4 regions of the Paenibacillus sp. FSL K6-1096 genome follow, and region 1 is predicted to be linked to each of the others. Evidence: riboswitches for the same ligand, from Rfam matches in the RefSeq annotation. Region 1 holds a riboswitch; each other region holds the start of a gene.

Evidence for each region. Region 1 has a riboswitch for cyclic di-GMP ahead of MHI24_RS19515 (transglutaminase-like domain-containing protein). Riboswitches for the same ligand answer to the same signal wherever they lie in the genome.
Region 2: linked by a shared signal. The riboswitch ahead of MHI24_RS18745 (collagen-binding domain-containing protein) and the one ahead of MHI24_RS19515 (transglutaminase-like domain-containing protein) in region 1 are both predicted to bind cyclic di-GMP.
Region 3: linked by a shared signal. The riboswitch ahead of MHI24_RS14675 (flagellar assembly protein A) and the one ahead of MHI24_RS19515 (transglutaminase-like domain-containing protein) in region 1 are both predicted to bind cyclic di-GMP.
Region 4: linked by a shared signal. The riboswitch ahead of MHI24_RS21455 (PA14 domain-containing protein) and the one ahead of MHI24_RS19515 (transglutaminase-like domain-containing protein) in region 1 are both predicted to bind cyclic di-GMP.

The regions. Positions count from the first base shown of each region.
Region 1 covers NZ_CP150274.1:4,384,553-4,391,912, forward strand. The annotation lists gene MHI24_RS19500 (glycosyltransferase family 2 protein) at 1-888, shown strand, start outside; gene MHI24_RS19505 (GtrA family protein) at 878-1,285, shown strand; gene MHI24_RS19510 (class D sortase) at 1,348-2,001, shown strand; cyclic di-GMP riboswitch class I at 2,126-2,207, shown strand; cyclic di-GMP riboswitch class I at 2,281-2,361, shown strand; gene MHI24_RS19515 (transglutaminase-like domain-containing protein) at 2,394-3,185, shown strand; gene MHI24_RS19520 (ABC transporter substrate-binding protein) at 3,569-4,528, shown strand; gene MHI24_RS19525 (AraC family transcriptional regulator) at 4,690-6,351, shown strand; rRNA gene MHI24_RS19530 (16S ribosomal RNA) at 6,838-7,360, shown strand, end outside.
Region 2 covers NZ_CP150274.1:4,201,804-4,209,163, reverse strand. The annotation lists gene MHI24_RS18750 (alpha/beta hydrolase) at 393-1,361, opposite strand; gene MHI24_RS18745 (collagen-binding domain-containing protein) at 1,826-4,522, opposite strand; cyclic di-GMP riboswitch class I at 4,603-4,695, opposite strand; gene MHI24_RS18740 (hypothetical protein) at 5,256-5,615, shown strand; gene MHI24_RS18735 (ASCH domain-containing protein) at 5,994-6,416, opposite strand; tRNA gene MHI24_RS18730 (tRNA-Thr) at 6,819-6,890, opposite strand; gene MHI24_RS18725 (MTH1187 family thiamine-binding protein) at 6,984-7,286, opposite strand.
Region 3 covers NZ_CP150274.1:3,308,309-3,315,668, forward strand. The annotation lists gene MHI24_RS14660 (ABC transporter ATP-binding protein) at 1-14, opposite strand, end outside; gene MHI24_RS14665 (ABC transporter substrate-binding protein) at 28-1,041, opposite strand; gene MHI24_RS14670 (isochorismatase family cysteine hydrolase) at 1,069-1,752, opposite strand; cyclic di-GMP riboswitch class I at 2,468-2,562, shown strand; gene MHI24_RS14675 (flagellar assembly protein A) at 2,674-4,281, shown strand; gene MHI24_RS14680 (DMT family transporter) at 4,372-5,289, opposite strand; gene MHI24_RS14685 (LysR family transcriptional regulator) at 5,386-6,309, shown strand; gene MHI24_RS14690 (aldo/keto reductase) at 6,322-7,296, shown strand.
Region 4 covers NZ_CP150274.1:4,860,765-4,868,124, reverse strand. The annotation lists gene MHI24_RS21455 (PA14 domain-containing protein) at 1-2,157, opposite strand, end outside; cyclic di-GMP riboswitch class I at 2,172-2,252, opposite strand; gene MHI24_RS21450 (sugar phosphate nucleotidyltransferase) at 2,401-3,774, opposite strand; gene MHI24_RS21445 (UDP-glucose/GDP-mannose dehydrogenase family protein) at 3,953-5,293, opposite strand; gene MHI24_RS21440 (glycosyltransferase) at 5,298-6,398, opposite strand; gene MHI24_RS21435 (glycosyltransferase family 4 protein) at 6,502-7,360, opposite strand, start outside.

The sequences.
Region 1 (7,360 bases):
GAATGCGGAGACTCCTATGAGCTGGTGTTCGTCAACGACGGGAGCCGCGACCGGACAGCTGAGATTATGCGCGGAATCAGTAATAGCGATGAGCATGTCAAGCTGATCGACTTCTCCCGCAACTTCGGCCATCAGGTGGCGATTACGGCGGGGATGGATTATGCTGAAGGTCAGGCGGTTGTCGTCATTGACGCCGATCTCCAGGACCCGCCTGAGGTCATCCTGCAGATGATTGCCAAGTGGAAGGAAGGCTACGAGGTTGTCTATGCCAAGCGGCTGAAGCGTCACGGTGAGACCTTTTTCAAGAAAGCGACCGCCAAAATCTTCTACCGCCTGCTCAGCAGCATGACCAGTGTGGAGATTCCGACCGATACCGGAGACTTCCGGCTGATTGACCGCAAGGTGTGCGATGTGCTGCGCGGCCTGAAGGAGAAGAACCGCTATGTCCGTGGACTGGTGAGCTGGGTCGGCTTCCGGCAGACCATGGTGGAATATGTGCGGGAGGAGCGCTTCGCCGGCGAGACGAAATATCCGCTTAAGAAAATGATCCGCTTCGCGCTCGACGGCATCACTTCCTTTTCGCATAAACCGCTCAAAATTGCATCCTACGTCGGCTTCTTCCTGTCCTTCTCCAGCTTCATCTATCTGTTCCTGGTCCTATTCCAGAAGTTGTTCACCAACTGGACCGTTCCCGGGTGGGCCTCTATTGTAGGCCTTAACCTGCTCTTCAACGGCATTGTGTTGATGCTGCTGGGGGTTATCGGCGAGTATATCGGACGGATCTATGATGAATCGAAGGACAGACCGCTCTATATCGTGCGTGAGACCAGAGGGTATGAGGATACAGAGACAGAAGGTGCGCGGAAGGACAACGGTTATGCCAGATAAGGCTTGGAGTGCAGGCTTCATCCAGTTCCTGAAATTCAATGCGGTGGGTCTGCTGAACACCCTGGTTGATTTCGCCGTGTTTACGCTGCTGCATTCCATCGGGGTCTATACGACTCCGGCGCAGATCATTTCATATAGCGCAGGCACAGCCAACAGCTTTGTCTGGAATAAAAAAGTGACCTTCCGCGACCGGGGCAATGCCGGCGGAGAGGGCTTCGACCGGATGCAGCTGGTACGGTTCATTGTACTCAATCTGGTGGTGCTGGGCATTTCGGTGCTGCTGATCCATCTGTTGACTGATAGGCTTGGTATCCAGGTGCTGATTGCCAAGGTGCTGGTTACCTTCATTACAGTAATTATTAATTTCTTCGGAAGCCGAAAATGGGTGTTCAGGTGAACGGCAAATCCATCTGTTTCGGGGCGGGAGGATCACAATTCTAGAATACGGAGGCGATTGCCATGCGGAAATTATCCTATTTGATTATTCTTGCCGGGGTCCTGATTATGCTCTATCCCAAAGGAAGCGAATGGTACGAGGACCGTCAGCAGCAGAAGCTGCTGGAAGAGGCTGAACAGGCCTACAGTGACATCGCCCCCTCGGCTGCGCCTGCGGCCGCTGCGGATTTAAGCAAGCCTTACGCGGAAGTGACCCAGCTGCTGGCAGAGGAATCGGGTACGGAAGAGCCGGAGCCTTCAAAAGCGCCGGATATTAAGCTGGGCGGCAAAATATCCGCTATTATTGAAATCGGCAAAATCGATCTGAAGCTGCCTGTGCTGGAAGGTGCCACCAAAGCGAATATGAAGCATGCTGCTGCGCATATGAAAGAGACCGCACCAATCGGCGAGGTGGGCAATGCTGCTATTGCGGCACACCGCTCCAGAACGGCAGGACGGCTGTTCAACAGGCTGAATGAAGTCGGCAAGGGGGATGAGATTACACTCCTTACCAGCGGCCACGAATATAAGTACGTTGTATATGATGTATCCATTGTAGAGCCTACGGATGTATCCGTGCTGAAGGGGAATGGGGATGACAAAATCCTGACCCTGATTACGTGTGATCCGCTTGTGAATCCGACCCACCGGCTGATCATTCATGCGAAGTTAACCTGAGGCCTGCATATTAAGACTGGCTAGGTATAAAACATTAAATTTTAGTCTATTTTTGTAGGATTATAGCATTTTGGGTCTTGATAATAGAACTAGATATGGTAAGATAAAACTATCAAAAGCTAATGCACGATAACGGCAAACCTATCGAAAGGTAGGGACGCAAAGCTACAGGGCCTTCCCGTCATGGATGGCAGCCAGCTACCGAATGAAGAGGCTTTTTTTGTTTGTTCTAAACTCTGATCTAGCATTTTTTGGTAGATGACAGGACAGATAAAGCTTATACGATAACGGCAAACCTATCGAAAGGTAGGGACGCAAAGCTACAGGGCCTTCCCGCAAGAATGGCAGCCAGCTACCGAAAGGGGTTTTATCCAATGAAGAAGGTTTATTTGATGTTGGTTACACTTTTTGTGCTCGTGACTTCCGTGCAGACGGGTACCGCGCAAGCTGCTAACGCCGACACTGGCTGGTTAAATGTAGGACAACTTGATCAAGGGGTCATCGGAGTCTCCTACAATGTTCCTAAGGACAAGAAGATGAAGGTCATGATTACCAAAGATAACAACAGCTACACTTATAACCTGTACGCTTCCAGACCGACTGAGACCTTCCCGCTGCAACAGGGCAATGGTTCTTACAAAGTATCGGTACTTGAGAATACTACAGGCAACAAATACAAGGTGCTGTCTTCTGAGACTGTATCCCTGAGCATGAGTAATGCTAACGCCGTATATCTGAGCTCTGTGCAGAATGTGAAGTGGAGCTCTTCTGATAAAGCCGTTCAAAAGGCAGCGCAGTTAACGAAAGGCCTGACATCCGATGCGGACAAAGTGAAGGCCATCTATAATTACATCGTTAACAACGTGAAGTATGACTACGCTCTGGCGAACAGCGTTACAACAGACTATATCCCTAACAACGATAAAACACTGGCTACCAATAAAGGTATCTGCTACGATTATGCTTCCCTGTTTGCTACCATGCTCCGCAGCGAAGGAATTCCAACCAAGCTGGTAATGGGCAATACAAGCTATGTAACCTCATACCATGCCTGGAATGAAGTATTCCTGGACGGCAAATGGGTAACTATTGATACCACTGTTGATGCCGGACTGGGCAAGAGCAGTGCAGCAACAGGGCTGATCAAATCCGCCAGCAAATACACTCCAGCTAAATTCTATTAAGAATCGTCTTCATTATATAGGTCTTTCCGTAAGTAACCCGCTTAATCATTAAGCGGGTTATTTTTATTGAACGGTCAGGATAGTTGAACGGCTTCTCAATGTTCTGAGGGGAGGTTTACAAGGCGTCCCAGGCAGCGGCCCCGAATCCTTCTTTATTTGAAGACGACGGCCGTGCTTGCGATCTGGAACGCTTCTTCGGCATTTGATTCTGTCTGCTTATAAATGAAATAAGAGAACGGATGTTTTGTTCGGGACGATCATTGACATTTATCCAAATGAACCTTTGCGTTTTTTTCATTGTTTCCCCTGTTCACACTATCTATAATAATGCCTTGAATGATAATCATTTTCAATTAATAGAGAGAAGGAAAGGGGCAACAAGTGTGAAGAAACAACGTAGAAAGCAAATTATACTCTGGGTAGGGAGTTTCCTCCTGTTGTTGATAATATCGGCATGTACTCCTAATGCTAATAACAGCGTGTCTGATGAACAGAAAGAGGAAAGTGAGAAAACTGTTCAATATACAACGATAACAGGTAAACAGATTGAAATACCTGCAGATCCAAAACGAGTTGTTTATATTGGCCAGACAATTGGTGATTTCTTGGCGATGCATATTCCAGTTGTTGGTAACAACCTTCCCCAAGATATTCCTAGTTACTATGAAGGTAAATTTGAAGGAATCGTTGATGTTGGAAATCCTGGTGATTTAGAGAAGATTCTGAGTTTAAAACCCGATCTGATTATTAATGGTTATTACAAGGCAGAAGCAGATCATAATGAGGCATTGTCGAAAATTGCTACTACTATCCCCTTTAATCCAGCTCTTCCTTATACAGAACGTGTAAAGGAGATGGGAAATATCTTTGGCAAACAGGAAGAGGCAGCTCAACTGATTGCTAGGTTTAAAGCACAGTCGAAAGAAATGTTTGATAAGTTTCAATTAGCAGAAGGGGAGACAGCGACAGTTTTCTACCAGTTGGGTAAAACACTTTATGTTATGGGCAATCGTAGCCTGGGTGCTATTATTTATGGGGAGAACGGTTTTGCCGTCCCGCCAGCTGTACAGAAGAATATTCTTGATAAAGAAGGCGTGTCTTTCGTTAACATTTCAGAAGAAGTGCTTTCAGAATTTGCTGGTGATCATTTGTTTGTAGTTGTACAAGATGATGTTGAAAGTAAAACAGAAGCTGACCGACTGCTGCAAAGACCGACATGGACAACTTTGCCTGCAGTTAAAAAGGGAAATGTTCATGTTGTTCCCAGTGAATGGAATACAGATAATTTGTTAGCTTTGGAGCAATTGTTTGAACAGATGCCGCAATGGATGGACCAACAGTAAGAACTTATTTTGACACATTCAGTTCTTTATATCCCTAGTTTTCTAAAATTGCACAGATTCCAACTATTAAAAGCTGAACTACAGTTTGTGGTTGAAAGCAGGTCATTATATGTTACAATGACGATAATGATTCTCATTTTCAATTTTTTGGAGAGTTGCTTATGAATCTAGCATCCCTGTATATTAGGCTGCAACACTATGATAGGTTACAAGTTGACCAGATAATTCCAGTCAATAATGAGGGAATGGATGACACTGAAACCAATTTATGCACTTTATTGATAGCACTCAATCACGGCATACGACTGTATGTAGACAATATTGCAATCGATCTACGACAAGGAAGCTGCATTCTGGTTTTGCCTGTACAACGCTACACTATGGAATCAAGTAACAAAGAGGCACAGCTTGCACGCTTTACCTTTGAAAGCTTTAAAGTAGAAGGAATGACTTTGAATCCGGTTGCTCATCCACCTTTGCTTTGTGGTTACCCCTATAATCTGTTGATTTCTCAAGTCAATCGAGTATTAGGAAATGAAGCATGGATAAGTAACCAATGTTGTTCCTCTCTATCCACATCAGAAATGGCTATGATGCAAGGTAGACTTCAGCTCATTCTGGGGATGATGGCTCAGTTCGATGAGCAAGTTTCCCAGTTGCAGAACAATGAAAAGATAAACTTGGTTCAACAAACCGTACAGTATATGGAACAGCATTATGATGAGGACTTAACAGTTGAAAAACTTGCTAACATGGCTGGAATGGTCAGATGGCAATATAGTCAAAAGTTTAAAATAATGACCGGCAAAAAACCAAATGATTATTTGGTCCAATTACGTATAAACCAGGCAAAAGAACTTCTGTGTAATTCCACCGAGACATTGGGCAAAATATCTCGACAAATTGGGTTTAAGGATGAATACTATTTCAGCCGGTGCTTTCATAAATTAACTGGACACACCCCGCGTGAGTATGAGAATATTCATCTTCGTACTGGGCAAAGAACAGTTATCGATTCATTTGGCAGAAAGATTCATGTTCCCAAAGATACAACACGTATCGTGACTGATGGCAAATTTACGCTTGGAGAATTACTCGTTTTAGCCATGCCCCCTATAGGAGCGGCCATCTCTATAATGAAAGATAACGTGATTTATCACAATAAGTTGCGGAATATTCATAATATCGGGCAGTGGGCAGATCCAGATAAAATTGCACAACTGCAGCCGGAGTTCTTATTGCTTAGCTATGTTCATCCCGAACAAGATTTACAGAAACTAGATGCGATCGCTCCTACTGTTATACTGAACAGTAAGTTTAGACTATTTGAGCGGTTACGATATATTGCTAAACTAGTTGAACGTAGTAAAGCGGCGGAGAAGTGGATTACTAGATATGAGAACAAGGTAAGATTGGTACGTAGGCAATTAGCAGATGCTTATGTTGCTGGAGAGACAGCTGCTGTTTATCTCAAGTTTGGTACAAAACTTTATATTATGGGCCAGAGCGGATTGGCTGCTACCTTGTATGAATCTCTTGGCTTTCGTCCTTCAGCCAATGTGATGCACCTAATCGAGCAAGGGCAAGCATGGATAGAAATTCAGCAGCATCAAATAAATCACTATGCAGGAGATCGTAATTTCGTCTTGGCTTCTCGTCAGGAATTGCAAACTGTTGCTCACTGTCCACATATCGCGGCTTTAGCCGATCTAAGTAACAATAAGACTCATTTTGTGGATAGTATATGGAACTATGATGATCCTATTACACGCGGACAGTCGCTAGAGGTGCTACCGTATATTTTTGATAAGAAAATTAAGTGATCCAAAGATGTAAAAGAGATATATAAAGCAGGACCCATAAGCGCCATAAAGGCTCCGAAAAATCCACCCGTGATTTTGGGGCCTGGTTCCTGCTGCTGATCAGCGTTGTTTTTATCATCCTTAGGACAGTCAGCAGCTTGTTTGGATTCAAAGGTTGCTTTTTGGTAGAGACTTAGGGTATTATAAGTAAGCGTTGTTACAACGGCAAGCTGGATTCAGGAAATGACTTGAATAAGTCGTTTGAAAATAAAGCTTGCATTACTCGAATCAACGTGATATATTATAAGAGTTGCTGGTGACGAGCTAATCGCCACTGACAACGATCTTGATCTTTGAAAACTGAACAACGAGTGAGTATCGGAAATCACTTCGGTGAGATCCAAAAAATGATGAATTTCACAGCGTCTTGTACGCTTTAGAAATATCATCTTGAGAATGTAAATTCTCGTCAGATGTTTCAAAATGAGCTATCGCTCTTTTCAATACTAATTGGAGAGTTTGATCCTGGCTCAGGACGAACGCTGGCGGCGTGCCTAATACATGCAAGTCGAGCGGAGTCTTGTTGGAAGCTTGCTTCCAACTTGGCTTAGCGGCGGACGGGTGAGTAACACGTAGGCAACCTGCCCCTAAGACTGGGATAACTACCGGAAACGGTAGCTAATACCGGATAATCTCTTTCCTCTCCTGAGGGAAGAATGAAAGGCGGAGCAATCTGCCGCTTGGGGATGGGCCTGCGGCGCATTAGCTAGTTGGCGGGGTAACGGCCCACCAAGGCGACGATGCGTAGCCGACCTGAGAGGGTGAACGGCCACACTGGGACTGAGACACGGCCCAGACTCCTACGGGAGGCAGCAGTAGGGAATCTTCCGCAATGGGCGACAGCCTGACGGAGCAACGCCGCGTGAGTGATGAAGGTTTTCGGATCGTAAAGCTCTGTTGCCAGGGAAGAACGTCCGGTAGAGTAACTGCTGCCGGAGTGACGGTACCTGAGAAGAAAGCCCCGGCTAAC
Region 2 (7,360 bases), 180 kb from region 1:
CCATCAAGAAGATGTCAGGCCGATGAATCACCTGTTTTTATTATCGGCGGTTTGGACAATAAATCTTACGTTTTCTTGCAGGACTCTTCCTTTTTATGAGACTAAATTCGAATATAGTATTCCGATTCACACTGGCGCGGCCTAGGAGCCGCAAGGACAAAAGAGAGGTAGGGCTTTTGTCGTTTTGGAAGGATTGCTCTCGCCCATACGGCTGCTGGAAATAACAAGGAACAACGACACCCGTCACGCTCACGGACGGCGGGGGATGAATATACCGAATAAACATGGCTTGCTGCTCCCCTGTTGTCAGGGAGAGGCCCCATGTGTGGAACATAATTAGCGCCCGGTACCCGCTGTCTGCGGATACCGGGCGCGTCTACGTTTCAGGGCCTTTAATGTAAGAATTCAGCCGCAGCCGGGCTGTGGACATAACGTTCCACGAATTCGCCTACAGTGCGGATGTATACATCCTTGTCCGTGTCATAAGACAGACCATGCCCCGCCCCGTGCACCACCAGCCTCTCCTTCGGACTCCGGCAGGCCTGATACAGCTCATCCATCATCGCAAAAGGCACGAACTTGTCTGCATCTCCATGAATGAACAGTATAGGCACCCGGGCCTGGCGCACCTGCTTCAGCGCTGAGGCGGACCCGAAGGTATAACCGGCCTTCAGCCGGGTCACGAAGCTCGCAATATGCACAAACGGAAAGCCCGGGAGATGGTACATCCGCTTCAGCTGGTAGGTCAGCTGCGCTTTCACCGAGGTGTAGCTGCAATCGGCAACCACCGCTTTAACCTGGGAAGGCAGCTCCTCACCGGCCGTCATCAGTACCGTGGCCCCGCCCATCGATACGCCATGCAGCACAATCTGCGCCTCCGGGCCGTTCTCCTGCAGCACAAACTGAATCCACTGCAGATAATCGCGGCGCTCCGGCCAGCCGAAGCCGATATAATTGCCTTCACTCCGGCCGTGGCCCCGGGCGTCAGGCAGCAGCACATTATAGCCCAGATTGTCATAGTAATTCTTGGCCGTAGCTCCCATATCCTTAGCCTTGCCGGAATACCCGTGGGCAATAATAACGGTACGCCCTGCGGCGCGCTCCGAGGCAAGATAATACCCCTGCAGCTTCAGACCGTCCTCAGACGTCAGCTCCACCTCACGGAAGCTGTGCTGTGCCACCCACTGCGCTCCTTCTGCCCAGGAAGCCCCGGCCACCGGAGGATCGGCTTTCAGGTCCGGAGTCTTGCCCAGGAATTCCTTGGGTGCCCGCTTAATGGCGACTCCATATAAATAATTACCGGCATACGCCAAGCCCCCGACGATCACAATCAGCGCCGCAAGCACGTATATACTCCACATCGGCGTTCCTCCTCCCGGCAAGCAGCCATTCCCTATACGGAATGCAAGTTACTGCCTGACCTTCATTTTGAGGTTAGTATAGCACGGTCAAGGGTCAACTAAGAAATCGGGCAGGCCGCCGTCTTAACACCAGCACATACACTTGCCCGCGAACTTGGCCTACGCGCCCACGCAGCGCCGAATGTGTTCGTTTTTTCGATTACATTTGGACCACGTGCCCACGCTGCGCCGAATGTGTTCGGTTTTTCGATTACATTTGGATCACGCGCCTACGTAGCGCCGAATGTGTTCGGTTTTTCGATTACATTTGGACCACGCGCCCACGCAGCACCGAATGTGTTCGGTTTTTCGATTACATTTGGCCACGAGCCGCCATCTCCTTATTAATTAATAAAAGGCTGCTTCCAGGAGAACGTCTTCTCCGGGAAACAGCCCTTGCCAGTTGGAACTATAATGCTGGTTCTTTACTTGTGTCTATTGCTTCTGGTCACCGTTCTAAGGATTACTCCCAGAACAGCCAGTGCCAGACCGGTGAAATAGTACGGTGCCGGACTGGATTCACCCGTCTTAGGCAGCGTGCCGCCTGCAACCGTATCTGCGGATACACTGCCCAACGGAACTTCGTCATCCGCAAGAATGACTTCCGTTGCCGGTATTGGCGTTGCTGTTGGTGCAGGTGTTACTGCGGCTGTAGATACCTTTGCCGAAGGCGTTGGTCCCGGTGTTGCCGCAGGTGTTGCTACAGGTCCAAGCGGCAGCGGATCATCATCAAGCGCCACCTCACTACTGTTCACGATGAACCCGATAATCGGTGTCGGCGTAGGCACTGTCGGGAAGCTAAACGGCGGCCCCGGGTTTGGTGTTGACGCCGGTATCACTGGTGTTGGCGCTGGCGTTGGTGTCGCTGTCGGTGTCGCTGTTGGTGTCGCTATCGGCGTTGCCGTTGGTGTTGCTGTCGGCGTTGCTGTTGGTGTCGCTGTCGGTGTCGCTGTCGGCGTTGCCGTTGGTGTTGCTGTCGGTGTTGCCGTTGGCGTCGCTGTCGGCGTTGCCGTTGGTGTCGCTGTCGGCGTTGCCGTTGGTGTTGCTGTCGGTGTTACCGTTGGCGTTGCTGTTGGTGTTGCTGTCGGTGTCGCTGTTGGTGTTGCCGTTGGTGTTGCTGTCGGTGTCGCTGTTGGTGTTGGTGTCGCTGTCGGTGTTGCCGTTGGTGTTGCCGTAGGCGTCGCCGTTGGTGTTGCTGTCGGTGTTGCTGTCGGTGTTACCGTTGGCGTCGCTGTTGGTGTCGGCGTTGGTGTTGGTGTCGGTGTTACCGTTGGCGTCGCTGTTGGTGTCGGCGTTGGTGTTGGTGTCGGCTCTGGTGTTGGTGTTGGTCCTGGTGTCGGTGTTGGTGTCGGCTCTGGTGTTGGTGTTGGTCCCGGTGTCGGTGTTGGCGTCGGCGTCGGCTCTGGCGTTGGTGTTGGTCCTGGTGTCGGCGTTGGCGTCGGCTCTGGCGTTGGTGTTGGTCCTGGTGTCGGTGTTGGCGTCGGCGTCGGTTCTGGTGTTGGCGTTGGTCCCGGTGTCACGGTCGGTGTTGGTGTCGGCTCTGGTGTTGGCGTCGGTGTTGGCACCGCCGTTGGTGTTGGTGTCGGCTCTGGTGTTGGCGTTGGTGTTGGCACCGCCGTTGGTGTTGGTGTCGGCTCTGGTGTTGGTGTTGGTGTCGGCTCTGGTGTTGGCGTTGGTGTTGGCACCGCCGTTGGTGTTGGTGTCGGCTCTGGTGTTGGTGTCGGTGTTGGCACCGCTGTTGGCGTTGGTGTTGGCACTGCCGTTGGCGTTGGTGTCGGTTCTGGCGTTGGCGTTGGTGTCGGCTCCGTCGTTGGCGTCGGTGTCGGCTCTGCCGTTGGCGTCGGTGTCGGCACTGCCGTTGGCGTTGGTGTCGGCACTGCCGTTGGCGTTGGTGTCGGCTCTGGTGTTGGCGTCGGTGTTGGCACCGCCGTTGGTGTTGGTGTCGGTTCTGGCGTTGGCGTTGGCGTTGGTGTCGGCTCCGTCGTTGGTGTCGGTTCTGGCGTTGGTGTTGGTGTTGGCGTCGGTGTTGGTGTCGCTGTTGCTGTCGGCGTTGGTGTTGGCGTCGGTGTTGGTGTCGCTGTTGCTGTTGGCGTCGGCGTTGGTGTTACTGTTGGTGTTGGTGTTGCTGTTGGTGTTGGTGTTGCTGTTGGCGTTGGTGTTGCTGTTGGCGTTGGCGTCGGTGTCGCGGTCGACGTAGGCGTTGGTGATGGTGTTGCCGTCGGTGTCGGTGTCACAGTAGGCGTCGGACTCGGCGGCGGCCCCTCTCCCTCATACGGTCCAAGGTGCATTTCAACTCCGCCAGTGAAGCTTTTGGCAATCAATGTCCCGTACAGCTCTGCTCCTTTGTAATGAACGTCAGCTCTAGGAGCGAGAATTGTCCCCAAGAACGAGGTATATTCGATATTGACCTGACTAGCCTGATAAAAGTTGAATAATACCTGGCGGGGCTTGCCGTTATTCATCGCGAAGCTCGGCACATTGACTGTAGACCCGCTTATGTTAATAATCAACGTGGCGCTCGGAGCGATGTCGAACTCAATATAGTTGGTTTTCGCCATTGTAGCGGCATCCACATGGACGACGTTGAAGGCATCCGGCGCTTTGATCTTAAGCGTCCCGTAACCATTGTTGTCAATCGCCACCGTGTCGGACAATGCCCCGTACTCTGCGGAGCGGGAGATTAGCGCCTGCTGTTCAGCTGCAAAATCTATCGGGCTCCCCTGCTTCTTCGCCCCCTTGATGTTCACACTAGGTTCATTAACGGAAATACTGGTCCCGTACACGACATTTCCGTAAATTTCTCCGCTGCCCGAGTGGGTGAACTTCTTGCCGGCAACGAGCACATCCGTGGGTGAAGCATCCCTGTAAGCTCTTGCTACTCCATATCCCCCTGTTAGAGTAATATTCCCCCCGGCCGCAAGACGCCCCTCAATTTGGTCATTCTCTTGTGCGAAATCCCCGAAGATAAAAGCATTAAAATTCCCCGCAACCCCCAAAACACCCGCGGGAGTGTACGGCGCTCCGGAAGTTGCTCTTATATTTGTCCCCCAGATGACAACGCTGGACAGGGCCATTACGCCTGCCAGAAAGACAGCGGCTGTTTTGCGTATACTTTTTTTCAATAGTCTGCACCTCCTATTAACTAATCTATGAATCTCTCGCAGAACTATAACAAAAAAAGACCGCCACGAAGGGTTAGCTTCACGGCGGCCGGACGACCTTAGCCACAACTTGCGCGGCTGTAGATTCCAGGCTTTGCGTCCCGTTCTTTCGATACGGTTTGCGTTTGTACATGATTGGATATGCATATGCATTTGTCATTACATATGTATTCATGCTGAGCGAGTCTATGACATTTGTTACTTTTGAACTAAATTAAGTTTAGCTGGTTTGCAGCCCTTTTGTCAATCCATTCCAAGGAGATATTTACCTGTTTTTTTCGAAAACTTCACGGGACAACCCCTTGCCCCGCAAGGATTTGGCACAGTCTTTCTTTTCTGCATGCAGCCGTAAGAGAGCAGAGGCCATCTATAAAATTGTAAATTTTAAATATCAAATTTTGGTCCATATGTCCTAGAGCAGTTGAAGCCAGCCAAGCAGGGACATCCAGAGCGGTATGCTGAGCAGGAACCCGAAGACCAGACCACGGCGGAGACTTCCATCAACACTCATTTCCATTCTCCTTTGAACGCTTTATTTTTAATCTTTAATATCTAAAATTTAATATAAAGCAATTCTTTATTTTATTTTGTGAATTATGTCACATTGATAGGGTTGTTTGATAAAACCCATTGATTATTTTTTGAACTTTGCGTTAGAATGGGAATACATGTTCTTATAGAGAGGTTGAGTCCGATGCATAGAGCAGACAGTCAGGACAATATGCTGGTCAAATCCTATATTTTGCTGCCGCTGATTCTATCCGCCTTCGAACACGATGCTTCCGTCATGTCCTTGGAGCTGCGCACACCCGCTCCTTATCTAGAGGTCATCCAGTCTGCTGTTCACGCGGCGGCGGCTGACTTGCAGGAGGTTCGTGCCGGGATGCGGGCCCGCAGGCTGAAGGTCTACGAGCAGCAGCGGCTGGAGGCCGGCGTCGAAGCCAAATACATCTGCCGGGGCTACCACGAACGGATGCTGCTGCTGGATGATGTTATTAACGCCCAAGCCACCCTGCACATGCGCAGATATCTGGGGCTGGACGGGCTGGGGTGAGCTTTTTCAAGAATTGGGCCAAAGAAAGAAGCCTGCCGCAAGGCAGGACTTCACCACAAGAACATTTGGCATACAGCTACATCAATACTTTCCAAAACCCCAGCGTGCCGCAGATCACTGCCGCAACTACCGGGTAAAGAATTTTACGGCTTACCTGATCCTTGAACACAAGGTACAAACAAAGCATACAAAGCCATGCAATCAGAAGGCTACCCATCTATGATGCATACGCTCCTTCCCGGCCGTCTCCTCAGGCTCCAGCGGCATCTGCCGCAGAATCTGTTACTCTATATATAAGAGGATTTACCGCCGAATATCCTTATTATACCCGCCAACGGCTAATCCCGCCAAAAAAATACATGAACCGCTGCCGGTAACTCACATGTCCTCTTCAAGTACAGGGTATTCCCAGAAGCCCAGACGTCCCTTGGCAGGTATCGGATGAACTAGCGGAACCACCTCTTCCAGCTTCCAGGCAAACCGTCCTTCCGTATAATCACCGAACACATATTCATTCCCGCCCGGCCAGCCCTGCTGTACCTCATGAGATGTAACTTCTAGGCAATCGGCTATACGGCTGGTTGCAATAATGCTTCCCGTCGGCAGATCATCCGAAGTAAGACCGTGGCGGGCCAGCACCGACCGGTAGGGCTCAGTCAGGCATATCGCTCTATCCACCTGCATCCCGGCATGAATCGCCAGGGGTCCGCGGTACAGCGTCCACCAGGAACGGGTCTCGAATTGTTTCTCGCCCAGCGCAATCAGGGTTGCCCACGGCTGGCGGATGGTGAGACATTTCATGGATGAGTTTCCTCCTTTATTTTGAAATAGCTTCGATGATGGATTAATGGCAGGGGGATGATGGTACACTTAAGGCAACTGCCGGGAAGGAGTGTCCCTCATGAAGCTGCTGAACTCTCCCTGCGGCCAACAAATGGACAAACGTATCTTATTTCCGCGATTTCTGCCGAATGAATAGAAGCAGTTGGAAAAATAGCATCTATTCTTAACGGATACACTATAAATAGGGGAAAGGCGAAAAATTAAGTGTTGTTTGTCCAACTATCTCCCCAGCAGAGTCTAATCGTTCACTAGTAAGTGGAGAAAATCCAATCGTTATCCCCTCTTAGTCTCCTTACATAATAAACAAATGGCGCGGTCTCGGAAGTTCCGAATACCGCGCCACTATCGCCATTCATAATATGCTGGTGAAGGGAATTGAACCCCCGGCCTACGCATTACGAGTGCGTTGCTCTACCCCTGAGCTACACCAGCTTACAGACGCTGAGGTCTGCCAAACAAAAAATATTATAACTCTTCCAGCCAAAAACGCAACCCTTTTTGTGTAATGGGCCTGCCGGACGGGTCCTATTGCAGCCTGCGCTCCACGGATTCCAGCTTGCTGCGGCTGGTGGAGAGCTTGTCGCGGCGGTCATCGATCTTCAGCGAGGTGGAGACCCGCTGCGCGCCCGCAGTGAACGGCGACTCATGCAGCGCGGCTACCGCTGCGAGAATCCGGTCCACCGGTCCTTCTATAATCGTCCCCATCGAAGTCAGCTCATAGGTGATGCCCTCCATCGTCTGCAGCACGCGCTGCATATCAGCCACGTAGCTGCTGAGACTGGTACTGCCTGTGCCAATCGGAATCACGGTCACTTCGCCAATTGCCATTGTGCCATCCCTCCTGAATATCTTGTACCCGCCTTTGCCTGTTTTCCTTCCTAATTGTACCTCTTCGGCGGCCC
Region 3 (7,360 bases), 1.1 Mb from region 1:
ATCGCTGTTGTCATCTTCGGTCCCTCCTTAGTTCAGATACTCGTTGGTGAATAATGCGCCCAGATCCTGTTCTTTTTTGACAAACTTCAGGTCGATCAGATTCTCCTGCAGTGTCTTCCAGGCGTCCTCATCCATCGAGCCCAGCGGCAGCTTCTCCGGCTCCAGCAGCGGAATGCTGGCCTTCATCATACTGACCTCATGCTTCAGATCGAGCTTCTCCCCGTATTTCAGGCCGAACTCTGCCGCTTCCTCCGGATGCTGCACCGCGTAGTCCCAGCCCTTCATCGAGGCCTGAACGAATCCCCGCACCATCTCAGGGTCCTTCTTGATCACCGATTCGGTGGTAAACAGCGTGTCTGCATAGAAGTTGATGCCGTAGTCGTTCGGATCAATAATATTGACTTCCTTACCTTGCTCCTCTACCGCCAGCACCTCATTAATTACATAGCCGGGCCAAGCCTTGACCTGTCCGGTCAGCAGCGGACTGAGGTCATATTTGATCGGCATCTCTTCAATCTGCGACGTTTCGATGCCTGCGCTTTTCTCCATGGCCCGGAAGGTCAGCTCTTCATTGCCGCCCAGCTTGATGCCCACCTTCTGGCCGACCAGGTCGTCCATCGTCTTAATGCCGGACTCCTTGAGCGCGAACATTACGAACGGGGTTTTGCGGTAGATGGCCGATAATGCGGTGACCGGCACGCCCTTTTCTCTGGCGATAATGATCTGGTCCGCTCCGGTCACTCCGAATTCCTCACTGCCGGAAGCGACCATCTGCACCGCCGGGAAATCCGAGCCCCCCGGGCGGATCTCGACATCAAGCCCTGCTTCCTTATAGAAACCCTTCTCTACCGCGGTATAAAAACCGGCGAACTGTGCCTGATGAATCCACTTCAGCCGGAGCACCACCTTTTTCAGCTCACCGGAGCCTTCCGCTCCCTGGCCTTCGGCCTTCTCTGTCCCTGCATTATTGCCGCAGGCTGTCAGGAGCAGCAGCAGTGAAGTTAACAGCATAAACGCTTTGGTTCTGGACTTGTTCCACATGATGATTCCCCCAATTTATGAAGTAGTTTAGTATTGCTCCAGTGCCCGAAGCACTGCCTGCGAATCGCTCACACTGCCGAAGACGCCGCCCTGCATTTGAACCATATTCAGTGCCGCCAGATGATTCGCTTCATCCGTAGCACCCGTGCAATCCGACAGAATCAGGCACTCGTACCCGCGGTCATTGGCTTCCCGCATCGTGGTGTGCACGCAGACATCGGTGGTGATTCCGGTCAGAATCAGATGGGTAATGCCTTTATTTTTCAGGATCAGGTCCAGGTCTGTGGCATAAAAGCTGCCTTTGCCCGGCTTGTCCACAATGTACTCTCCTTCGGCAGGGGCCAGCTCATCGATGATCTGCCAGCCGCGTTCGCCCCGCACCAGGATACGTCCCGCCGGTCCCTCCGAGCCGATCTCGGCGCCGATCTGTTTACTCCGCCACCGTTTGTTCGCCGGAAGATCGGACAGATCGGGCTTGTGGCCCTCCCGGGTATGAATCACGGTGAAGCCTTCAATCTCCCGGATGCGGGCCAGCAGCCGCTGAATCGGCGGGATTGCTCTTGCCGTCAGCGAGAGGTCATAGCCCATTCTGTCCACGTAACCGCCTTTGCCGCAGAAATCCGTCTGCATGTCGATAATCATCAGTGCCGTCTTCGCCGGGTCAAGCGTACCGTCATACGGCCAAGTGTAGGGTGCTGCTGCAATCTGCATGGTTCATGCTCCTCTCCTGTTGCCCTGTCTCTATTAATGTTAACTTTATTAACATTTATTTATGTTTCTTTGGTATGAGTTAGATTATATTACAAAGAATTTAGAGTGTCTTCGTTTTTATTACGAAATATTAAGATAAAAATTTGTGTTTATTAACATAGTTAACACATAAGTGACATTTAAAAGGTGTGAATCACCCCGTTTACGGTCGCTTTCTACCTTTCGCGCGCATCCGTTACCTCACACCCATATCTGCCCCTCGTATCCCGCGTCTGCCCAATGTGATCGGTTTTTCGATTACATTCCGCTCCATAGCCCCGCGTTTGCCCAATGTGATCGGTTTTTCAACTATATTCCGCCCACACACCCTCTTGCCCTCCAATGTGATCGGTTTTTCGACTACATTCCGCCCACACACCCCGCGCCAGCCAATTGTGATCGGTTTTTCGACTACATCCGGTCTGCACGCCCCCATCGCCGCCCCGCCGTCTTCCATAAGCTGTAAACGCTGGGAAACCAGTTTTTCTGAAAAATTAGTGTTGCAGATATTACGAAACTTGATAAATAGGCATAATATAGTTGAAAAATAGCTCTTTAAGTACTAGAATTAAGCTTGTTTGCAGAAGTTAATATAACGAAGGAACCAGTTTCAGCTCTTTTTGTCGATTACAGTCGATCCATAAACTCCCTCATACAGTGTGTATATCATTGATCTATTTCTAAAAGGCAAACTTCCCGAAAGGGCAGGACGCAAAGCAATGGGCCTAACAACGCAGTCGTAACCGCGTTCATGGTCGCCAGGCCGCCAATAGAGACCACGTAAGCCGGCTGTCTTACGGGAGTGTGCTCCCGCTTCCAGGCTTTATGATGTTCTTGTCTGTACGAATGCCATTGATTATACGAAAAAGTGAGGTAACTATAATGCCGCAGCAGTTCATCGAACCAAAACGATATGAATTCGTGGAGTCCCTGATGCTTGAGCGGGGCGGTCTGCTGGATTCATTCTCTGTAGAGGGCCGAGCTTCTGACGGGACTAATGGAGATAAGAATGGAATCATCCTCGTGCAGAACAACCAGATTTTCATCACTCCCCCGCTGGCTGGCGGTATACCCGCCAGAATCTCTGCTGTTCACCCTGTTGTCCTGAAAATTAACGGCAAGACCGTCACAGAACCGACCGAGGTAACCGCAGCAGATGATATTACCTGGGAGATCTGCGAGAAGCCGCAGTATCAGATCACTGCCTCCCCGGACAAGCTCAAAGTCTATTTCACCCTATACCGCGCAGAAAAGTACGCCTGGAATCTGGTCAACTCCCCCGCTGCCTGCGAGGCGGTCGTCCGCGCCCGGCCCAATCCGGCGGCACTGTTGTCCACACTTACTATAGAACAGATTATCGCTTCCCTGGATAACCGTTATATCCTGCGCAACCTGAACATCCCGGCCCTGTACGCAGAGCTTGAGAACCCTACCTATCTTCCGGTCTGCATCGCCGAAGGGCGGGCCCCGCGGCCCGGCAAGGAATCGCGGCTGGAGTTCACGCTGCCGGAGCATACGCTGGCGGGCAACGGAATGCTCCAGGCGAATCACGGGGAGGAAGCGGCAGACCCGCTGGAGTATCTCCGCTTCCCCGGAGCCCCCTTCGCCTGGGAGGGCGAGGTCTTCGCCCGCAAGCTGCCGGCCGAAGACGGCATTCCCGGCTTCGATACAGACGGAGGCGTTCTGCCTCCGCCTCCGCCGCAGGATATCACCGTTACCGCAGGAAAGGATGTCCGTCTCCTGCCCTGCGGCAGCATTATGGCACTGCATTCCGGCCGTCCCCGGATCTGCGGAACAGGCGGCAGCGTCCGGACCTGCGATTTCCCGCCGGTCCGGCTTATGGCCCCGGAGATGATTGAGGAAGCCGGGGACTTCCTGTTCGCAGGCGATATCATTGTAAATGGAGATTTGGAAGGGCCAGCATGTATTGAGGCGCTGGGGAACGTGTATATCTATGGCTGCGTAAGCAAGTCTACCATTATAGCAACCGGGAGCATCTATATAAGCGGCCACGTTACCGGCAGCAGCCTGTACGCCGGACTGGCCGGAGTGCAGCAGCACCGCCTGCACCGCCTCTCCAGTCTGCTGCTGGCCGAAGCGGAAGGGCTGCGGGAAGCTGCGGGGCAGTTGGCCCGGAATGTAGAGGCCCGTCAGCAATCCGTAAAATACGGGCTGGTGGTTATGCTGCTGCTGGAGGACAAATACTGCCACTTTGGAGGCATGATTGATGGACTTCAATCCGCACTGGCTGTGATGAAAGGGGAGTCTGCGCCGGATACGGCCCAGCTCCGGCAGATGCTGGAGATCTTCGCCCATCCGGGCCAGTTCACTGAACATATTACAGATAGCCTGCTGGGCAGTCTCACCAAGCTGCTGCGCAGACTGGCCGGAGCTGTCGAGCAGCTTCAGGAGGAGCATGCGATGATCAGTCTGGCCGGCTCGCAGGACAGCCGTCTGGAGCCGGACGGAGCGCTGCTTCTGCGCGGGTGACAGCGGGCAGTAATGATCTGAGTCTGCTACAGCCTATCTATTCTCTGAACCAAGAAACGGCTGCCCCCTTCTCCAGGGAGCAGCCGTTTCTTAGTCCTTGCCTGTTTCTGTTACCGGGGACTGCACAGCTTGCCTTGCGCTCCGGCCTATTCTGGCATTCACCAGGATAATACTGCCTACAATCAGCAACATGCCGATAACCAGATTCACCGTAATCTGCTCATGCATAAGAATTACACTTGAGCCGATCGATACCAGTGGAATCAGGAAGGTGAACGAACCCACCTTGCCCGCTTCCCCTTCATTGATGAGCTTGAAATAGACCATCCACCCAAGCGCGATCACAAACACCGCAATGAACAGTGTATTCGCTACAAAGGTTCCGCTCCAGTTAATATCACTCCAGCTCTCCGAGACGGAGCCTGCCGCCAGCAGGATAACTCCGCCGATCATGATCTGCATCGCTGTCATCCACAGCATATCGACCCGGACCGCATTGCGTTTGGTGTAGACCGTCGCCAGCGCCCAACTGACCGCACTGGCTAAGGCCAGCAGTACACCGACCGCCGAGATACTGCCAGTCAATCCCCCAATACTTAATGAACCGACCCCAAGGAATCCGATGACAAGCCCGGCAATCTTAAGCCCGTACATCCGCTCACCCAGCCAGAGCCAGGCAAAGATCCCCAGCAGCACCGGCTGCAGGAATACAATCGCCGAGAATAGCCCTGACGGCACATACTGCAGGCCAACCGTCTGAAAGCCATAGTAGAAGACTATACTTAGGAAAGCAGACGTCAGATAGACTGGCCAGAGCTGCCGGAAATGCAGCCGCCTCCAATTCGGCATGGCGGCAAGAATCAGCAGAATACCGGCAATGACCGTACGGATGCCGGCAAACAGCAAGGGCGGAGCGTAGGTTAAGGCTATTTTGGAGAGCGGCCAGTTAATTCCCCAGACCAGAACCAGGAAGATTAACAAGCCTATCGTTTGGTTTCGCTTCTGCATTCCTTCACCCCTTGCCTTGTTTTCTTATCAAATGATACAATAGTTCTAGTCATAATTGAAATGAATAATAATCATGAGGGGCATAACAAATAAGATATGAACAACACTCAGATTCGTCTGTTTGTCTTAATCGCCGAGAGCCGCAGCTTCACCAGAGCCGGCGAGGAGCTGAATATGACCCAGCCTGCGGTCAGCCGGGCCATCTCCGCCCTTGAAGCGGAGCTGGATGTGAAGCTGCTGGTGCGTGACCGGCGCAACGGGCTGATGCTGACCGGTATCGGCAAGCGGATTCTGGTCATCTGTCGCAGCATTCTCAGCGGCCTCGACAAGATTGACCAGGAGATCGCCGCCGAGAAGGGGCTGGAGAAGGGCCACATCCGCATTGGCGCTTTTCCGGTTGCCGCCGCTTATTTTGTCCCGAAGATCATACGCACCCTCTCAGCCCGGTACCCCGGCATCGGGATCAGCCTGCATGAAGGCTCGGTTGCCGAGGTGAAGGAATGGCTGGCCTCACGCTACATTGACATAGGTCTGGTGATTTCTCCAGGGGAAGAGTTCGATGCCGTGCCCCTGTTCCGGGAGAAGCTCTACGCCGTGCTTCCCCGTGAGCACAGGCTTGCGCAGCACCCGGTTATTAGTGTGAAGGAGTTGGAAGACGAGCCTATGCTGCTCTGCAGGTCAGGCTATGAGCCTCCTGTTGTAGAGGTATTCCGCAGAGCCGGCAGCACAATGAACGTGAAATTTGAAGTGAGCAGCTACCCTACCTCGTTGAATATGATTAAGGAGGGACTTGCTGTCGGCGTCATGTCCCAGCTCTCCCTCCTGTCACTGCCGCCGGATGTCGTCGTCCGGGAGCTTGCTGAGGGGGCTTACCGTGATATTCACCTGGCTGTCCCTTCCCTGCAGGAGGCCTCGATTGCCGTACAGGTTGCGATAGATACCGCAACGCAGCTATTCTCCGGTACAGAGGCTCCATTGCCGTCCCCGGCCGGAGGTGCAGGACACACTACTATGACCTGAGGAGTGATTATTATGCAATATAACCGTCTGGGACACAGCGGGCTGCAGGTATCCGCCCTGGGCCTGGGAACCAACTCGTTCGGTAAACGGGCTGACCAGGAGACCTCAATCCGCATCATCCACACCGCCATGGATCAGGGAATTAACTTCATCGATACGGCCAATATCTATGCCGGCTCCGAATCGGAGCGGATCATCGGCCTTGCGCTCGAAGGCAGGCGCCAGGAGGCCGTGCTGACGACCAAGGCCGGTCTTCCGAAGCATGACGGCCCCGGCGGCAGCGGCTCCTCCCGCCGCCATCTGATGCAGGAGCTGGAGGGCAGCCTGCGCCGCCTGAAGACCGACTATGTGGATCTGTATCAGATCCATACCTTCGATCCCTATACCCCGCTGGAGGAGACGCTCCGCACGCTCGATGATATGATCACAGCGGGCAAAGTGCGCTATATCGGCGCCTCCAACTATGCCGCCTGGGAGCTGATGAAGGCGCTCGGCATCAGCGAAGCCCGGCACTGGGCCAAGTATATATCCATCCAGTGCAGCTACTCGCTGGCTGACCGCACCCCGGAGACCGAACTGCTGCCATTGTGCCTGGATCAGGGCCTTGGGATCATCCCTTACTTCCCGCTGGCCGGAGGCATTCTCACCGGCAAATACGCTTCCGGCGGCAGCGCTCCTGCTGCTTCCAGAGCAGTCACCGATCCGAACTTCCGCCGCTTCCTGACCCCGGAGCGAATCTCGCTTGGGGAGCAGGTTCAAGCAATAGCGGAGGAGCTGGGCACAACACCTGCGGCACTGTCCCTGGCCTGGCTGATGAACCGGCCCGCCGTCTCCACGGTGATTGTCGGTGCCACCCGCGCGGAGCAGGTGCAGGAGAATCTGCTCAGCCTCTCCGTCCAGCCGGACGCAGCGGCGCTGGAGCGGCTGGAGCAGGCCAGCGCCGCCTTCCGCACCGGCGAGCCGTTCGCCTTCTACCGGCTGCCGTAACCGCCGGCCGGTATCCATCCTCTGAGTCATTAACTGCTCATGGATAACTTTTCCTCAGCCTTCT
Region 4 (7,360 bases), 480 kb from region 1:
CACGCGCACGCCGTCATCGGAGTGAGTATAAAACCGGTAGGTCTCGGTATACAGCGGCTTCAGCTTGCCGCTCCATCTTACCGAGAAGAAATCGATGCTGATTGCAGCATCCGGCGAGCCTTGACGCCAGTTGAATTCAATCACATCATCGGTGCGCACCACAGCGGGGGTGCCCGTAAGCGTCATGTTATTGAAGTATTCCGCGTATAGCCCGCCCGCAGCAGGAGCCTCTGCCGGAGGAAGCTCCGGTGCTGGCGTTGGTGCTGGTGCAGGTGTCGGCGTTGGTGCAGGTGCTGCTGTCGGTGTTGGCGTAGATACTGGTGTTGGTGTAGGTGCTACAGTTGGCGTTGGTGTTGCTGCCGGCGTTGGTGTTGCTGCCGGCGTTGGTGCTGCTGGCGTTGGCGTTGGCGTCTCAAGCGTAGCTGCGTTTACAGGTTTCGAGAACAACGCGCTGGCCGGAACCGTACCCTTCGCCTGGCTGGGACTCTGCCACATCAGATGGACATTGGCATCGCCTGCGTTCTCGTAATACTCCACCTTGATGTCATACATCTGTCCGGCGTTCAGAGCTATGCTGCCTGTGCGGGCGGTTCCGCTCTGCTTGACCCAGCTGTCAATCACTGCTGTACCGTTCACCCACAGGCGGATACCGTCATCCGATGTGGTGTAGAACTGGTAAGTCTCACTGTACGCAGGCTTAATCTGGCCGGTCCAGCGGATGGAGAAGTAGTCTGTGCCAAGCGCGGCATCAGGTGTGCCCTGGCGCCAGTTGAAGCTGATGACATCATCATTGCGTACCATTACAGGCGTCCCCGACAGCGTCATATTCTTGAAATATTCTCCAAGCAGACCGCTCCGGGTGTACGCCGGTTCCGGTTCGCCCGGAGCCGGCTTCTGTCCCGGCACTGCTGGCGGCATAGCCACCGGTGCCTGTGTTGGCGTTGGTGACGGAGTCACCGTAGGCGTGGGAGACGGTGTCGGCGTCGGTGTTGGTGTTGGTGTCGCCGTCGGTAACGGTGTCGGCGTTGCTGTCGGTGACGGAGTCACCGTGGGCGTGGGCGTTGCCGTTGGTGACGGTGCCGCCGTTGGTGACGGTGCCGCCGCTGGCGCTGTCCAGCTTTTATACTGATCACGGGTTAAGGTATAGCTGTTATTCATGAAGTTCTTGATCGTAGTCGTGCTGTTGTTCTCATAGAGCATCTTGCCCCAGTTCATCATGAACACATATTTCTGCTGGGTCAGCTTCAGCTTGGAGATATTCGGCATTTCGCCATTCTCGCCGATGCCGATCGGCTTACCGGCTGCCAGCTCGGCCAGCTCATCATGATATCTGTTCAAATAGTCATTGTTATATATATCTGCTGCCAGCACATCCACTTTGTCCGCCCCCGGGTAAGTCCGTTCATACGGGTCCGAGTTCGAGTTCGGCGCATTCGGGTTCCACACCCACAGCAGATTGTTTAATTGATGAACGTTAACGAAACGGTCATACATTATATTCCATAGCGCAGTGAAATTCGTTTTTTTGCCCCACCAGAACCATCCGCCGTTCATTTCGTGGTAAGGTCTCCAGAGGATGGGGACTTTGGCATCGCGTAAGCTTTTCAGAGACACGGCCACTTTATCCAGATCGGCAATCAGCGCATTATACTGAGGGGTGCCGGGGGTCACATATTTATTGAACTCTGCCTGGCTGAGCGGCTTCTGCACATTCGACCATTCATACTTGGTGCCCGGCAGGCTCTGATGGAACGTCATGGCGACAATCCCGCCCGCTCTCGACCAGTTCGTTGCACTCCATACAATATTCTTGCGCTGAGCGGCTACTCCGCTCTCCGTCTGTCCGCCAACCGCTCCAAGCTCATAACCGTGCAGTGCCGCATATTGTCCGCTGGTCCCCTTCAGCTTGTTGCTAAGCTCATCCGGGCTCTCGAAATAGTCATGCTGTCCCGAGATAATACCGTTGCCGGATATCTCATAGAGATTGTTCAGCAGCTTGACAGCCTCTGCCGAAGCATTGGGATTCACAGGCTTTCCGGCAGCAGAAGCCGCCTTAACCGATGACGGGGCTATACCCAATCCGAGCGGTACAGCAGACACAATTACAGCCAGCGACAACACAGCGCAGAGCAAACGGGACTTACGGTAAGTTTTCACAATATTCTCTTCCTTTCGGTAGCCAGGCTGCCACTCTTGCGAAGGCCCTATAGCTTTGCGTCCCTGTCTTTCGAGCAGGTTTGCCTTTGTCGTATTGGAAGGATCAATCCCTCTTACCGTAAGTATCGTCTTTATGCAAATTTATTGTAGAGCAAACGCGAAAATTTCCGAATAAATAGTTCTGTGTACCTGTTTTGATTCCGTCACAATTGGTTAAATAGATAAGTTGGACCTATAATAGGACTATGAAATGAACTGATGCAGTTGAATATCCTCCCAATCCAGAGTGATGCGGATATTATCCTCCTCCACCAGCTCCGACCCGGTCTGCACCTCAATGAACTCCACATCGGTCAGGGCCAGGATGGCATGCTTGGTCCCCTCGGGAATGCGCACCACATCGCCCGCCTTCACATTATGCTGCTTCTCGTTAATGACAATGCTCGCTTCCCCGCTGACAAACGTCCAGATTTCACTGCGCTTGTGATGCAGCTGGTAGCTGATATTTTTGCCCTCATTGATGAAGATCCGCTTGGTCAGCACCTCATTGCCTTCATCGTACTTCACATAGTCAATCACCTTGTAGTGGCCCCAGCGGCGTTCCTCATACATCGGTCTCTGTTCAAAAGACTTCAGCACCTCCTTAATCCGCGGGCTCTCCGTCTTATGGGTCACCAGAATCCCGTCCGGGCTGGCCGCCACAATAAGATCCTTGGCCCCGATCACCGTAATCGGAATATCCAGCTCGTTAATCAGGGAGGTGCCTTCGGAGTCTGCGGTTACGAAGCCTTTGCCGACAAGATTGTTGGTCATCTCCTCGGTCAGCGTGTTCCAGGTGCCCAAGTCCTTCCAGAATCCGGCGTACGGCTGAACCACGATGTTCTCCTCTTTCTCTACCACTTCATAATCGAAGCTGATCGAGGACAGCAGCTTATACTGCTTCTGCAGCTCCTCGTAGTTCAGCGGCAGCCCTTTGCGCTGCAGGATATCCAGCAGATAGCCCAGACGGAAGGCGAATACCCCGCAGTTCCACAGGGCGTTCCGGCGGATCAGCTCCTCGGCCTGCTGGCGGTCCGGCTTCTCCTGGAAGTGGCTCACCTTCAGATATCCGCTAGCGCCCGGCTCGGCATCCGTTGGAATGATATAGCCGTATTTCTCTGACGCATGTTCGGGAACAACGCCCATCAGCGCCAGATTCGCCCCGCTCACCAGCATGGTGTTCTCCAGCTGCTGTACGGTCTCAAAAAAGGAAGACTCCACATACGGGTCCACCGGCAGAATTGCCACGGTCTCGCTTGGCGAGACGCCGGCGATGGAATACAGGTACGCTGCGGTCAACGCAATGGCCGGGAAGGTATCCCGCCGTTCCGGCTCCACGATGATCGGCACCTCGCTGCCGAGCTGGCTCTGAATCATCTCGACCTGGCTGCGGCCGGTTGCCAAGTAAGAAGACCCGGCCATGCCGTTCTCTTCGAGTTGTCTCCATACGCGCTGAACCATCGATTCCGGTTCGCCTGCCGGGCTCTCCAATACCTTCAGAAATTGCTTGGACCGTGAATCATTGGACAAGGGCCAGAGCCGCTTACCTGAACCGCCTGATAGAAGTACCAGTTTCATATGGGAACCCTCCTAAGTTTATATGTGTTGTTGCGTGAATATCGGATTGTTATTGGGATCAAAGTGCACTTATACACCTCATTCGCTCGCACGGCCCGCTAACTACGGATTCAGGTGCATTAGTGCACCTCATCGGCGCGGGGTGGCGGGGGCCCCCCGCCCGGCCGAGCGCATGGCCCTACACCGCGCCAGCCACGCTAGGCGAGTAGCCGCTGAGCCCGCCCATCTGCGGGCGGCCGACGGAGATGTATTCGAGGCCGGTGCCCTCGATCTGCTCCTTGTCGTAGACGTTGCGGCCGTCGATCAGCACCTTGCGGCGCATAGTTCCGGCCAGCACATGCAGATTGATCTCCTTGAACTGGCTCCAGTCGGTCAGCAGGCAGACGGCATCGCTGTTCTCCGCCGCCTCTTCCGCCAGGCCGCACCAGCGCAGCTGCGGGTGGTCGTATTCCCGGCGGAAGTTATCCGCAGCGATCGGATCGTACAGCTTCACGACCGCTCCCTCTGCGACCAGCGCCTCCACGATCTCGCGGGCCGGAGCCTCACGTACATCGTCGGTGTTCGGCTTGAACGCCAGGCCCCAGATGCCGATGACCGCTCCGCGCAGGCTGCCAAGCGATTCATGCAGCTTCGAGAGGATCATGAACCGCTGGTCCTTATTGACCTCAACAACCGATTTGAGCAGCTTGAACTCATAATCCACGTTGCCGGCAATCTGAATCAGCGCATTGGTATCCTTCGGGAAGCAGGAGCCGCCATAGCCGATGCCGGCCTGCAGGAAGGTCGATCCGATTCTCCGGTCCATTCCCATTCCCTCGGCTACCTCGGTTACGTCGGCTCCCACCTTTTCACAGATGTTGGCAATCTCATTAATGAACGAGATCTTCGTCGCCAGAAAAGCATTAGACGCATACTTAATCATCTCGGCGCTGCGGATATCCGTGACGAATATATTCTCCGTGAACCCTTGATGCAGCTCACGCATGGTCGGCTCAAGCGACGGATTATCCAGTCCGATAACGATCCGGTCCGGATGAAGCGTATCGCGGATGGCGGAGCCTTCGCGGAGGAACTCGGGGGCGGAGACGATATCGAAGGGATGATGGGTGTGCGAGGCGATCAGCTTGCGGATTTTCTCATTGGTGCCTACAGGTACGGTCGATTTAGTCATAATGATCTTGTAGCCTTCCATCGCCTGGGCAATCTCGGCAGCCGCGCCTTCAATGTATCTCAGATCGGCTTCGCCGCCCGGAAGGGAAGGGGTTCCCACCGCCAGAATGACGATATCTGACCGGCGGACCGATTCCTGCAGATCGGAGGAGAAGCTCAGCCGGCCCTCCCGCAGATTCATCTCGATCAGGGCCTCGATGCCCGGCTCATAGATGGGAGACTCCATCCGGTTCAGCTTCCCGATCTTTTGCTCATCCTTATCCACGCAGATGACATGATTTCCATTCAGGGTGAAGCACACGCCTGATACAAGTCCTACATAGCCGGTACCGATAACTGCGAGTTTCATACTTTCATCCTCCTCTTAGGAAATTGACGTAGGCCTGTTCCACATACTGCTTGAACCGGACCATAAACGCCTGCTCATCGAATTTGCGTGCATGGCCCATAATCTGGTCGATATCCCACGCATAGGACTCCACCTCATCAATGGCCTTAAGCAGATCATCAACCTCCTGATGCGGGAAGAAGACGCCGTTCACATAAGGAATAATCGTATCCAGCGCTCCGCCGGCCTGGTAGGCAATAACCGGTCTTCCTGCGGCGTTGGCCTCCAGCGGCGTGATCCCGAAGTCTTCCTCCCCCGGAAAAATAAACGCCCGGCACTGCGACATCAGCCCTGTCACCTCTTCATCCGCCAGCCGGCCCAGGAAGGAGACATTTCCTTTGGCCATCCCTTCCAGACGCTTGCGGTCCGGCCCGTCACCGACGATGTACAGCTTCAGACCGTTGCGGTTGAACGCCTCCACCGCCAGGTCAATCCGCTTGTAGGAGACCAGCCGGGAGACGATCAGATAGTAATCCCCGATGGTCGGGGAGGCGGTGAAACGGGCCGTATTGATCGGCGGGAAAATGACATCGGAATCGCGATGGTAATAATTCTGTATCCGCGTCTTCACCACCGAAGAGTTGGCTACGAACTGGTTGACATTTTTGGAGGTGCGCTGGTCCCAGCTTTTCAGGCGCTGCATGTAGACCTTCAGCAGTCTTTTGAACAATCCCGAATTGGACTGCCGCTCCATATATGTGTCGTAGTCCCAGGCGAAGCGCATGGGGGTGTGACAGTAACACAGATGGAAGGTGGACTCGGGCACCTGGATGCTTTTCATAAAAGCACTGCTGGAGCTTAGGACGATATCATACCCGCTGAAGTCCAGATCGCGGACCGCCATAGGGTAGAGCGGCAGCACTCCCTTGAAATTCTGCTTCACGCCCGGAATTTTCTGCAGCCACGAGGCCCGGATATCCGCATCTTTGAGGTTATCGGTCAGGCGGCTTCCGTTAAATACCGTTGTGAAGATCGGAGCCTCGGGATACATGTGATGAAAGACCTCCACCACCCGCTCCGCTCCGCCCATCTGGATTAAATAATCGTGCGCGATCGCAATTTTCATGTGAATCATCCTCAAAGTTTTATGGAGCAGCATCATCAAGCCGTGAACGCATGGAAGTGACAGATGTTGATGCAAGCCCTGGCGTCATTCAGAGTACGGACGGTCAGGTAGCAGCCAGCAGACCCTTGTAGTAATTGACAATGTCCTTAACCGTGTTCTCGATGACAAAATGCTCCTTCACCCGCTTCATTCCCTGGTCCGCCATCACTCTACGCTCCTCGGGGTGGTTCAGCATCCAGGTGATGGATTCGGCAAGAACCGCGGGATCTCCGGGCTGGATCAGCAGCCCCGTCTCGCCGGGAACCACGATCTCCACCGGCCCGCCTTCATTGGAGGCGATCACCGGCAGTCCGGCCGCCATGCCTTCGACAATCACCTGGCCGAACGGCTCAGGCGTGATGGACGTATGGATCAGCAGATCTGCTCTGCTCATCAGTCCTTGTATATCATCCACATGACCCAGCAGGCTGACATTGGTAATGTTGTCCCGCTGCATTTGCTGGATTAATCCTTGCTTGTATTCCTCTTCTCCGAATAAGGCGTCCCCGGCCAGCCAGAACTTCACCCGGCTGTCATTCTTGAAGGCCTTGGCCGCTTCAAGCACAATATGCTGGCCCTTCCAGTGGGCCAGGCGGCCGACCAGCAGGACGTTGAAATCCTTCTGCTCGCGCCTTGCGATGCCCTCGCCGATGGCCTTGGCGAACGCTGAGTAGACGACCAGCGTCTTCTTCGAGCGCGGCAGCTCCAGCGCATTCAGCGTGGAATGGGAGTTGGCAATGACGCCGTTCGGCAGCAGGCGTGACAGCAGCCGGATCGCTTTGGCGACAACCGGCTTCAGGTAAGGCGCCCCGATGTGATCGCGGATGTGCCAGATCAGGGGCACGCCGGCTTTTTTGGCAGCCACTGCTCCATAGAAGGCCGACTTCAGGGAATTGGTGTGTACACAATCCACCTGCTCCTCC